Linked DNA regions of Paractinoplanes abujensis. The protein of the gene in region 1 interacts with the protein of each later gene in a pairwise test. Links are inferred from orthologs where the notes say so. Each region holds a gene or a part of one and is shown on either strand. Other genes may lie near its edges.

Evidence for each region. The genes of interacting proteins can lie anywhere in the genome.
Region 2: the proteins of BKA14_RS45430 (region 1) and rpe interact in binary tests that used the Escherichia coli proteins (3 or more experiments, as listed by UniProt). The link is inferred for Paractinoplanes abujensis from one-to-one orthologs.

What each region holds. Positions count from the first base shown.
Region 1 is NZ_JACHMF010000001.1:8,792,250-8,798,162, reverse strand. What follows is about bases 1,516-4,515. They hold BKA14_RS45430 (PfkB family carbohydrate kinase), read right to left. Parts: upstream 3,415-4,515; coding sequence 2,617-3,414; downstream 1,516-2,616. Other genes in these bases: BKA14_RS40620 (ABC transporter permease), read right to left, coding at 4,163-4,515; BKA14_RS40625 (ATP-binding cassette domain-containing protein), read right to left, coding at 3,411-4,166; BKA14_RS40635 (M20/M25/M40 family metallo-hydrolase), read right to left, coding at 1,516-2,620. In the rest of the region: BKA14_RS40645 (DUF1152 domain-containing protein), read left to right, coding at 1-527; BKA14_RS40640 (GntR family transcriptional regulator), read right to left, coding at 532-1,248; more of BKA14_RS40635, read right to left, coding at 1,298-1,515; more of BKA14_RS40620, read right to left, coding at 4,516-5,200; BKA14_RS40615 (substrate-binding domain-containing protein), read right to left, coding at 5,259-5,913. UniProt on the Escherichia coli protein: Catalyzes the ATP-dependent phosphorylation of fructoselysine to fructoselysine 6-phosphate. Functions in a fructoselysine degradation pathway that allows E.coli to grow on fructoselysine or psicoselysine.
Region 2 is NZ_JACHMF010000001.1:9,193,492-9,197,932, reverse strand. The notes cover bases 1,457-4,441. They hold rpe (ribulose-phosphate 3-epimerase), read right to left. Parts: upstream 3,291-4,441; coding sequence 2,622-3,290; downstream 1,457-2,621. Other genes in these bases: BKA14_RS42420 (septum formation family protein), read left to right, coding at 3,630-4,441; BKA14_RS42430 (GGDEF domain-containing response regulator), read right to left, coding at 1,618-2,625. In the rest of the region: bifunctional diaminohydroxyphosphoribosylaminopyrimidine deaminase/5-amino-6-(5-phosphoribosylamino)uracil reductase RibD, read right to left, coding at 168-1,223. UniProt on the Escherichia coli protein: Catalyzes the reversible epimerization of D-ribulose 5-phosphate to D-xylulose 5-phosphate.

The DNA.
Region 1 (5,913 bases):
AGAACGGGATCGGCACCCCCGTCGAGGATCTGACCAGCGTCGGCGCCGTGGCCGGGATCGACGTGCCGGTCAAACTGGTGACCTGCCTGGGGTTCGGCATCGACGCCAACGACGGCGTGCACAGCGTCGAGGTGCTGGACAACCTGGCCGCGCTCGACCGGGAGGGTGGCTACCTGGGCGCGCTGTCGATCCCGGGCTCGTCGCGGGAGGCGCGGCTCTACCGGGCCGCCGTGGCCGACGCGGCCGCCGCCACCCCCGACCGCCCCAGCATCGTCAACGGCCAGATCGCCGCGGCCCTGGCCGGCCAGTTCGGCGACGTGCAGTTCACCCGGCGCACCACCGGCAGCACGCTCTTCGTCAACCCGCTGATGGCGATCTACTTCACCGTCGACCTCGACAAGCTGGCCGCCCGCTGCCTCTACCTGGACCGCATCGAGAACACGGTCGGCCGCCGCCAGGTGATCGGCCGGATCGAGGCCTACCGCAACGAGGTCACCACCCGCATCCCCCGTGCCTACCCCCACTGACGGCTCAGCGGCGGCGGACCACGTTGAAGGCGATCTCGCTGCTGCGGTGGTAGTCGACGGCGTACAGCACCCGCTCGCCCTCGCGCGAGATGCACGTCTCCTCGACCAGCAGCCAGGGGTCGTATTGAGCCAAGTCGTACGTTGTGGAGTGCTCGGCGGGCAGGTTGGCCGCGGAGAGCCGGGCGATCGACGACACGACGTGGTGCCCGTGACCCTCCAAGATCTTGGTGATGGAGGCACCCCAGTTGCGGTACTCGAGCGGGCCGGGCAGCGCGTCGCGACGGATGATGTTGATGCTGAAGACCATCGGCTGGTCGTCGCCGAGCCGCAGCCGCACCAGCCGGATGACCGGGTCGCCCTCGTCGAGCTGCAACTCGCGGGCGACCCGGGCGTCGGCGGTGGACTCCTCCACGCTCAGCACCACGTTGGTGACCGTGTAGCCGAGGCCCTGCAGCAGCTCGGTGATGCTCTCGTAGATGTTCACCGGCCGCTCGATCGGCAGCGACCCCAGGGCCGACACGAACCGGCCCCGGCCCTGGATGGCGGTGACCAGCCCGTCCTGCTCCAGCAGCTTCAGCGCCTCGCGGATCTTGTTGCGGGAGACGCCGAACCGCTCCGACAGCTCGGGCTCGGTCGGCAGTTGATCACCCGGCCCCATCCCGTCCTGCGCGATGAGCTGACGGATGTCTTCCTTCAGCTGGGGAGCCATCTTGGCGGTCACGGTTCTCTCCTCGGCAGAGAGCGGCTGGGGATGAAAGGCAGGGGTCACTTTACGGTCGGTTGCACCAGTTCAGCGCGGCCCGGGCGAGGAAGGCGGCGGAGAGGGCGATGTTCTCGAGCCGCACCCGCTCGTCGGCCGCGTGCGCCCGGCGGACGTCACCGGGCCCGCAGACCAGGGCCGGGATGCCCTGGGCCTCGTAGAAGTTGGCGTCCGACTGCGCCGCCGCGGTGACCGGAGCAGCCAGCGGATGGACCCGTGGGTCGGCGCCGGCCAGCCCGGTGCGCGCGGCCATCATCTGCCGGGTGAACTCGCTCTCGGGGTCGGTGTAGGCCGGTGGCCACGTGTCGGTCCAGGTGAACTCGACCGGGTGTTCCCGCAGCCAAGGGTCAAGGTCCGAGGCCGTACGGATGTGGTGCTCGATCTCCCGGCGGATCTGCTCGGACGTGTTGCCGGGCGGGAACGACAGCAGGTAGTCGATGCGGGCCCGGTCGGGGAAGAACGGTGCCGCCTCGACACCGACGTCCGCGCGCAGCACCCCCGGATGGATGATGAACGCGCCCGGCGGGAAGGCCGGATGGCTCTTGCTGAAGGCCCACTGCTCCTCGAGCTGGCGCATCGCCTGATAGACGTAGAACGCCTTGTCGATGGCGTTGACGCCGATCGCGTCGCCGGTGCCGCCGGCCCGGATGGCCAGGTTGCGGGCGGCCCAGTGCGCCGACTTCCCCCGTACGGTCAGCGAGAACAGATAGTTGCCGGCCGCCACGTTGGAGACGTCGAGCACCCGGGGCTCGGGCGAGGTCGGCTCGGGCACCAGGGCACCGTCCACCGTGTAACCCGCCTCGAGCACGGCCGTGGTGCCGATCTCGTGGCTCATGGTCTCCTCGCCGACCACGGAGTGGATGTGCAGGTCGCCGTCGAGCGTGACGCCGGCGTCCCGCAGCGCCTTGGAGGCCAGCCACATCGCCGCGTGCCCGGCCTTCATGTCGGTGGCGCCGAGCCCGTACAGGTAGCCGTCCTCGACGACCGCCTGCCACGGGTTGTCGAAGCGGCCCCGCTGCGGGGCCACCGTGTCGATGTGCCCGTTGAGCGCGAGGGACCGGCCCCCGCCGGAGCCCGGCCGCACGGCGACCAGGTTGGGACGGCCCTCGGCCACCTCGACCCAGTTGAGGTCGAACCCCAGCGGGCGCAACGCCTCGGCCAGGACCTCGTTGGCCCGCCGCTCCCCGCCCTCGTAGTCGGCGCCGTCGACGCCGGGCTGGCGCGGGTTGACGCTGCGCACGGCGACCAGGTCGACGAGCAGCTGCTGGGCGTCGGCCGCGCCGGCCGCGATCGCGGCGTCGATGGCGGCCAGGGTGCCGTCGGGGTCGGTCATCGTGACTCCTTGTCCAGTGGCCGGTGCGGCCAGCCCGAGCGGTACGCACAGGTGGCCGCGGCGAAGCGGGCGCCCGTGGCCAGCGCCTCGGGCAGCGTGGCGCGGCGCAGGCGAGCCGCGATGAAACCGGCGATGAAGCTGTCCCCGGCCCCGGTCGTATCGACCACGTCGGCCGGCAAGGCCGCCTGCTCGTACCAGCGGCCCTCGCTCAGGCCGACCGAGCCCTCGGCGCCGCGCGTCGCCACCACCACGCCCACGCCGGAGGCGGCCGTGCCCGCGGCCAGTTCGCGGGCGTCGCCGGTCTCACCGGCCGACAGGAACGCGACGTCGAGGTCGGTCACCCCGGTCGCGACCGCGCAGTCCTGGCTGATGGTGACCCGCCCGGCCAGCGCCTTCCGCAGCCGGGTGGCCTCGGGCAGCATGCCGATGTGGACCCAGGCGGCCCCGGCGATCCGGTCGATCTCGGCGTCGGCCGGGAAGTACTCGGCGGTGACGCCGAAGTCCTCTCGGTCGAAGGTGCGGTCGCCGTTGGCGGCCACGCTGATCTCGGTGACCGCCGTCGGCCCGTCGAGCACGGTGAGGTCGCCGGTCGCGATGCCGTTGACCTCGAGCCCCGACCGGATGACGGCCGCAAGCGCGTCGGTGCCGACCGCGCCGAAGTAGCGTACGGTCACGCCGGCCCGGGCCAGCTGAACCGCCACGTTGAAGGCGTTGCCGCCGGAGTATTCGCGTTCCTCGCCGCCGGAGTAGCGGTCCACGCAGTTGTCGCCGACGACGGCGACCCAGGTGCTCACAGCGTCTGCGCTCCCGTCATGATCGCGACGGCGTCGGTCATCGAGTGGCTCTGCGGGGTGATGGTGCCCGCGCACTTGCCCAGGCGCTGGATGTGGATGCGGTCGGCCACCTCGAACACCTGCGGCATGTTGTGGCTGATCAGAATGACCGCCACCCCCCGGTCGCGCAGGGTGCGGATCAGCTGGAGCACCTGATTGGACTCGCGCACGCCGAGCGCCGCGGTCGGCTCGTCCAGCACGACCACCTTGGAGCCGAAGGCCGCGGCCCGGGCTACCGCGACGGCCTGCCGCTGACCGCCGGAGAGGTTCTCGACCGGCACGGTGACGTCCTGCAGCGTCGAGATGCCCAGCTCGGTCAGCTCGGCCCGGGCCCGCTCGCGCATGCCCTTGACGTCGAGGGCCCGGAACACCGAGCCCGTGATGCCCTTGCGCCGGATCTCGCGGCCCAGGAACAGGTTGGCCGCCACGTCGAGGGCCGGGGAGACCGCGAGCGTCTGATAGACCGTCTCCAGCCCGGCCGCCCGCGCGTCCTGGGGCCGTTTGAAGGTGACCGGCTCGCCGTTGACGAACAGCTCGCCCGAGGTCGGGATCTCGGCGCCGGTCAGGCACTTGATCAGCGTGGACTTGCCGGCGCCGTTGTCACCGATCACGGCAAGGATCTCGCCCGGCAGCAGCTGGAGCCCGACGCCGTCCAGGCCGACCACCCGCCCGTACGTCTTGACCAGGTCTTTCGCCTCGAGAACGGGGGTCATGACTTCGCCTTTCGGATCCACTGGTCGACCGCCACGGCCACGATCACGAGAACGCCGACCGTCAGGGTCTGATAGAGGACGTCCAGGCCGGCCAGGGCCAGGCCGTTGCGGAACACGCCAACGATCAGGGCACCCAGCAGCGTGCCCCAGATGACGCCGCGACCACCGAACAGGCTGGTGCCGCCGATCACGACCGCGGTGATGGAGTCCAAGTTCAGGTCGACCCCCGAGTTCGGGCTGGCCGCGCTGGTACGCCCGATCTGGATCCAGGCGGTGATCGCGATGATCGCCCCGGCGACCAAGTAGACCGAGGCCAGCACCCGGTTGACCCGGACACCGGAGAGCCGCGCGGCTTCCTTGTCGTCGCCCACGGCGTAGACGTGCCGTCCCCACGCGGTCCGCTTGAGCACGTACGCGATCAGGACGTAGAGGGCGAGCATGATGAGCACGCCGACACTGATCTTGATGCCGAGCACCGGGATGGTCTCGCCGGTGAGCTTGAGCGTGTCGGACAGCTCGGCGCCGCGCACCGTGTTGCCACCGGTGTAGAGCAGCGTCAAGGCGGTGAAGATGCTCAGCGTCCCCAGCGTCACGATGAACGGCGGCAGTTTGAGGCGGGTCACGAGCAACCCGTTGAGGCTGCCCGCGGCGATGCCGGCGGCCAGCCCGAGCACCAGGCTGAGCGTCGGCGGCACCCCGGAGGAGGACGCCGACTGGGCCATCACCATGGCCGACAGGACCATCGCGGCACCCACCGAGAGATCGATTCCCGCGGTCAGGATGACCAGGGTCTGCGCGATGGCCAGGGTGCCCACGACGGCCACCTGCTGGGTGATCAGGGACAGGTTGGCCGGGGCCAGAAAACGCTCGTTGAGCAGCCCGAACACGAGCACCGCGACGACCAGGACGACGGCGGGGCTGATGGCGGGATACCGGTGCAGCAGGTCGCGCACGCGGGAGAGCGGCGTCGAGCGGTCAAGAAAGGCCGACGACAGATCCGGTGTCGCGGTCGGCGGCGGTGCGGTATTGGTCATCCAAAATCTCCAGAACTGAGCCGGGCGGGAGCGCTCGCACGCCCCCGCCCTCCAGCCGTCAGAAACAATCCTTGCGGCCCTCGGCCGTGTTGATGCTGGTCACACCGTCCATCGGCTCCTCGGTCACGAGGCTGACGCCGGTGCTGACGAAGTCCTTGCCCTCGTCCGACTTGGGCTGGGTGCCGTTGACCACCAGGTCGTGGATGGCCTGGACGCCCTGCTCGGCCATCTTCAGCGGGTACTGCTGGGCGGTGGCCTGCAGGATGCCGTCCTTGACGTAGTTCACGCCGTCGCAGGCGCCGTCGATCGAGACCGTGATCAACCCGTCGGTCTTGCCTGCGGCCTTGAGCGCCTGATAGCCCCCGTACGAGGCCGGCTCGTTGATGCCGTAGATGACGTTGATGTTCGGGTTCTTGCTGAGCAGCGTCTCGGTCGAGGTGCGGCCGCCGTCCTCGGTGCCCTCAGTGGGGAGGTTGCCGACGATCGTGTACTTGCCGCCCTTACCCCCGGTGTAGGTGCCGGTCTTGGCCTCGTCGCCGTTGACCTTGGGGTCGGCCACGTCGATGCCCATGCCGGTCAGGAACCCCTGGTCCCGGTCGTAGTCCACGGACAGCACCTTGTCGCCGAACAGGTCGAGCAGCGCGATCGTGGCGTCCTTGCCGTCGAGCTTCTTGGCCGTCCACTCGCCGACCAGCCGGCCCGCCTCGAAGTTG
Region 2 (4,441 bases), 400 kb from region 1 along the record:
TGCCCCTGCCGCCTTGCCCTGCCGCCTTGCCTTGCCCGGCCGCCTTGCCCTGCCCGGCCGCCTTGCCCTGCCGCCTTGCCCTGCCCTGCCCTGCCGCCTTGCCTGCCGCCTTGCCCTACGCCCCGCCTTGCACTGCCCGATTTATCCCTTTGGCGAGGATGCCTGCATCAGCTCTCCTTCTGCCGGAGGGCGGCGGTGAAGCGCAGGTCGGGGCCGATCTGCGCGATGTCCTTGAGGTCGAGCTCGATGGCGTCGCCGATCGTGGCGACGCCCGCGTCGACCAGGGCCGTCTTGCCCGCGCCGAGCAGCTTGGGCGCCACATAGCCGATCACCTGGTCGACCAGCCCCGCCTCCAGGAACGCGCCGGCCAGCGTGGGGCCGCCCTCCAGCAGCACCGAGCGGATGCCCCGGCCGAACATGGCGGCCAGCAGCGCGTGCAGGTCGACGCGGCCGTCCGTCCCCGCGCCGAGCTCGTGCTTCGTGGCGATCCAGGTCGGTGCGGCGGCGTCCCTCACTCGCGCTTTCTCCGGCGTACGCCCCTCGGAGTCGACGACCACCCGGAGCGGCTGCTTGATGGCGAGCGTGCCGTCCTTGAGGTCGCGCACGGTGAGCTGGGGGTCGTCGGCGATGACGGTGCCGACGCCGGCCACGATCGCGTCGACCGTGCTGCGCAGCACGTGCACGTCCGAGCGGGCGGGCGCCGACGTGATCCACTGGCTGGTGCCGTCCGCGGCGGCCGACCGGCCGTCCAGCGTGGCGGCGAACTTCCAGGTCACGTACGGCCGGCCGCGGCGCACGGCGGTCAGCCAGGCCACGTTGCCCTCGCTCGCCTCCAGGCGGCGCACACCGGTCTCGACCTGAAGCCCGGCGGCGCGCATGGTGACCGCGCCACCCGCCGCGACGGGCGTGGGGTCGTCGACGGCGATCACGACCCGCCGGATGCCCGCGTTGATCAGGGCCCGGCTGCAGGGCCCCGTACGGCCGGTGTGGTTGCAGGGCTCCAGCGTGACGACGGCCGTGCCGCCCTGAGCCCGCTCACCGGCCTGCGCGAGCGCGACGATCTCGGCGTGCGGCCCGCCGGCGTACGCGTGGAAGCCCTCGCCGACGATCTCACCGTCGCTGTCGAGCAGGATGCAGCCGACCACCGGGTTGGGGCTGGTCGTGCCGAGGCCCCGGGCGGCCAGCGCGATCGCGCGGCGCATCGCCTCGTCCTCGGTCACCATCGTCGTCTTCCTCTCACAGCGCGGACAAAACACGCGCTGTGCACGGGGAGGAAACGCCGAGAATCGGACACGAGGGTACGCTTCGCGCACCCCGGACATGGACTGGCCATGATCCGATTCCGCGCGCTGTCTCCCATCCGGACTGTCTGATCGGGCTGCTGCCTGATCAACCGTCGGCCCTGGGTTTTCACCAGGTCCACCGTCCGTCGTCGGGTAACGACGTCCGGGTCGCGGGCTTACCGATCAACGATCGGATCACCGCCGGTTCGGAATTTCACCGAGTCCCGCCAGCGCGTGGTGGGTCAATCCCGAGTTTGACACGACAACAAACTTTTGACACCCCTCGGGCGAGGCATCTCACATCTTGACCGGTTAGATGGGGTTTGACCAGCGCTTATCCTTCTTCGCCGTCCGCACGCCGACGGTCGATCGCCACATACGACCCGGGCTGCGACTTGGCCACCTTCTTCATCTCGGACGCCACAGCGATCACCACGCGCGGGTCGGTGAAGCGGCGCCCGTCGACTGTGGCCTGGGCGACGCCGATCGACAGGGTCACCAGGGCGGCCCGGTTCTTGTTGCCGCGGCGGTCGGGCACCTCGATGTAGCCACGCTCGGCGTCGCGGGCGTCGTACAACTGGTCGGCCGCCTGCTCGAAGTCCGTGACCGTGCGTTTCGTCAACGGCAGCACCTGGTCAGGCGTACAGATGAAAACGAAGTCGTCGCCGCCGATGTGGCCCAGGAAGATCGAGGGCGGGCCGACAGTGGTGACCGCCCGGTGCAGGCTGCGGGCGAGCGCGGTGATGAATTCGTCGCCCCGGTCGAAGCCGTAGACGTCGTTGACGCTCTTGAACCGGTCGACGTCGATGTAGCCCACCGAATACTCGCCGCCCAGCTTCATCCGGTCGGCGATCTCGCGCCGCACCCGCGCGTTGCCGGGCAGACCGGTCAGCGGCGAGACCTCGCGGAACTCCTTGTTGCGGCGCAGCGTGGAGGCCACCCGCGCGATCAGCTCGGCCGTGTCGAACGGCTTGACCAGGTAGTCGTCGACCCCGGCGGTCAGCCCCACGACCTTGTCGACGGTCATGCTCTTGGCGGTCAGCATGATCACTGGGAGGGCCGAGGTGAGCGGCTCGGCGCGCAGCCGGCGGGTCAGCTCGACGCCGTCCATGCGCGGCATCATCCAGTCGACCACGGCCAGGTCGGGCCGGTTGTTCTGCATCAGGTCGAGCGCAGCCTGGCCGTCGGGGGCGCGGATCACCTCGTACCCGTGGACCTTGAGGTTGAACTCGACGAAGCTGGCGATGTCCTGATCGTCGTCGACGACCAGGATCAGATCGGGGCGGTCCTCGGGCTCGGGACCCAGCTCCTCCGGCTTGGGATCGGCGACCCCAGTGCTCATCCGGCTCCTCCCGCCAGCTCTCGCAGCTTACGAATGGCCGCGGCGGGATCCTGCGCCCCGTAGACCGCCGTGCCGGCCACGAAGGCGTCGGCGCCCGCTTCCGCCGCCTGTTCAATTGTGTCGGCCGCGATGCCGCCGTCCACCTCCAGGCGCACTTCGAGATGACCGGCCTCGATGCGGCGGCGCACCTCGCGCACCTTACCGAGCGTTTCGGGCAGGAACTTCTGGCCGCCGAACCCGGCCTTGATCGTCATGATCAGCACCGTGTCCACATGGGGCAGCAGGTCGAGATAGGGCTCGACAGGAGTGTCGCGGTCGATCGCAAGGCCGGCCTTGGCCCCCGCCGCACGCAGGGTCTTCGCCAGTGCCACAGGGTCGTCGGTGGCCTCGGCATGGAAGGTGACGTTGTAGGCCCCGGCCTCGGCGTAGCCCGGTGCCCACCGCTCCGGATCAGTGATCATCAGATGCACGTCGAACGGGATGCTGGTCGCCTTGCGCAGACTCTGCACAACCGGGAGCCCGATTGTCAGATTGGGCACGAAGTGGTTGTCCATGACGTCGACATGCACCCAGTCGGCCGCACCTTCGATGGCGTGCACCTCGTCGGCCAGACGGGCGAAATCGGCGGCCAGGATGCTGGGAGCAATGATCAGCGACGGTTCCACGGGACGAAGTCTATGGCCTCGCTGTCGCCGCCCGTGGCCAACCGCACCCCGCGCCGGCCGCTCCGCCCTCCAGCGGCGCCCCTCACACCCCGGCCCGCCCGCCCTCCATCGGTTCCTCTCACACCCCCGCTCGTCCCGCCCTTCCCACCCCGCTCGCCTCGCCCTCCAGCCGCGCCCTCCACACCCCCGCTCGCCACACCTCCAGCCGCGCCCTCCACACCCACCGCCCCGGCCCCGCCTCGCCTCAACCACGCCTCAGCCCGCCCTCGCCGGCGATGGACCGGTCTCGCTGTCTTCCCGATAGAGTGACGGCCCTTGACCGCTCGACGGGGGGACAGCATGCGACGGTGGGCTGCCGGACTGGCCGCCGCCGCGCTCGCGCTCCTGCCGGCCGGGTGTGCCGACCTGCCGGAAGGCGTCGACGGCGACCTCACCGACGCCTGGCCCGCCGTGCCCGCGGCCCAGCAGTTCCGGCCGACGGCCGCGTGCCACCCCGACGTCGTCGCGGAGGGCACGATCGACAACTGGTCGCCGGTCGCGTGCACCGGACCGCACCTGACCGAGACGGCGGTGATCGCCGATGTGACGGACGGCGGTGTCTCGGCCGACCGGGGCCGGGCGTTCCGGGAGTGCTCGAAGCGGGTCAACGCGTTTCTCGGCGGCGACTGGCGTACGGGCTGGCTGGTGCTGCAACCGGTGCTGCCCGGCCAGGCGGCCTGGCGGGGCGGCGCCCGGTGGTTTCGCTGCGACCTCATGGAGACCTCACCCGTGAACGGGGAGCTGGTGCGCCGGTCGGGCAGCCTCAAGGGTGCGCTCGCCGGGGCGGGCAAGCTCCGGATGACCTGCGCGAACCCCGAGGTCGTGGACGAACGGGTGACCGCGATGCACCCGGTGGCCTGCTCAACCGGGCACACGTCGGAGTTCGCGGGCCTGTTCGTGAGCAAGCGCGCCACCGTGTCCGGCCTGACCCCCGGCGAGCTGGAGAAAGGCTGCGACACGACGATCGCCGAGTTCGCCGGCATCCCGGACGACGGGACCGTGCGCAACCGGGTGGGCTGGCTCGGTTTCCCGCCTGACGCGGCGTCGTGGAAGCTGGGCGACCGCGCGGTCCGCTGCTTCCTGTGGCTCAACGGCGAGCGGATGACCGGCTC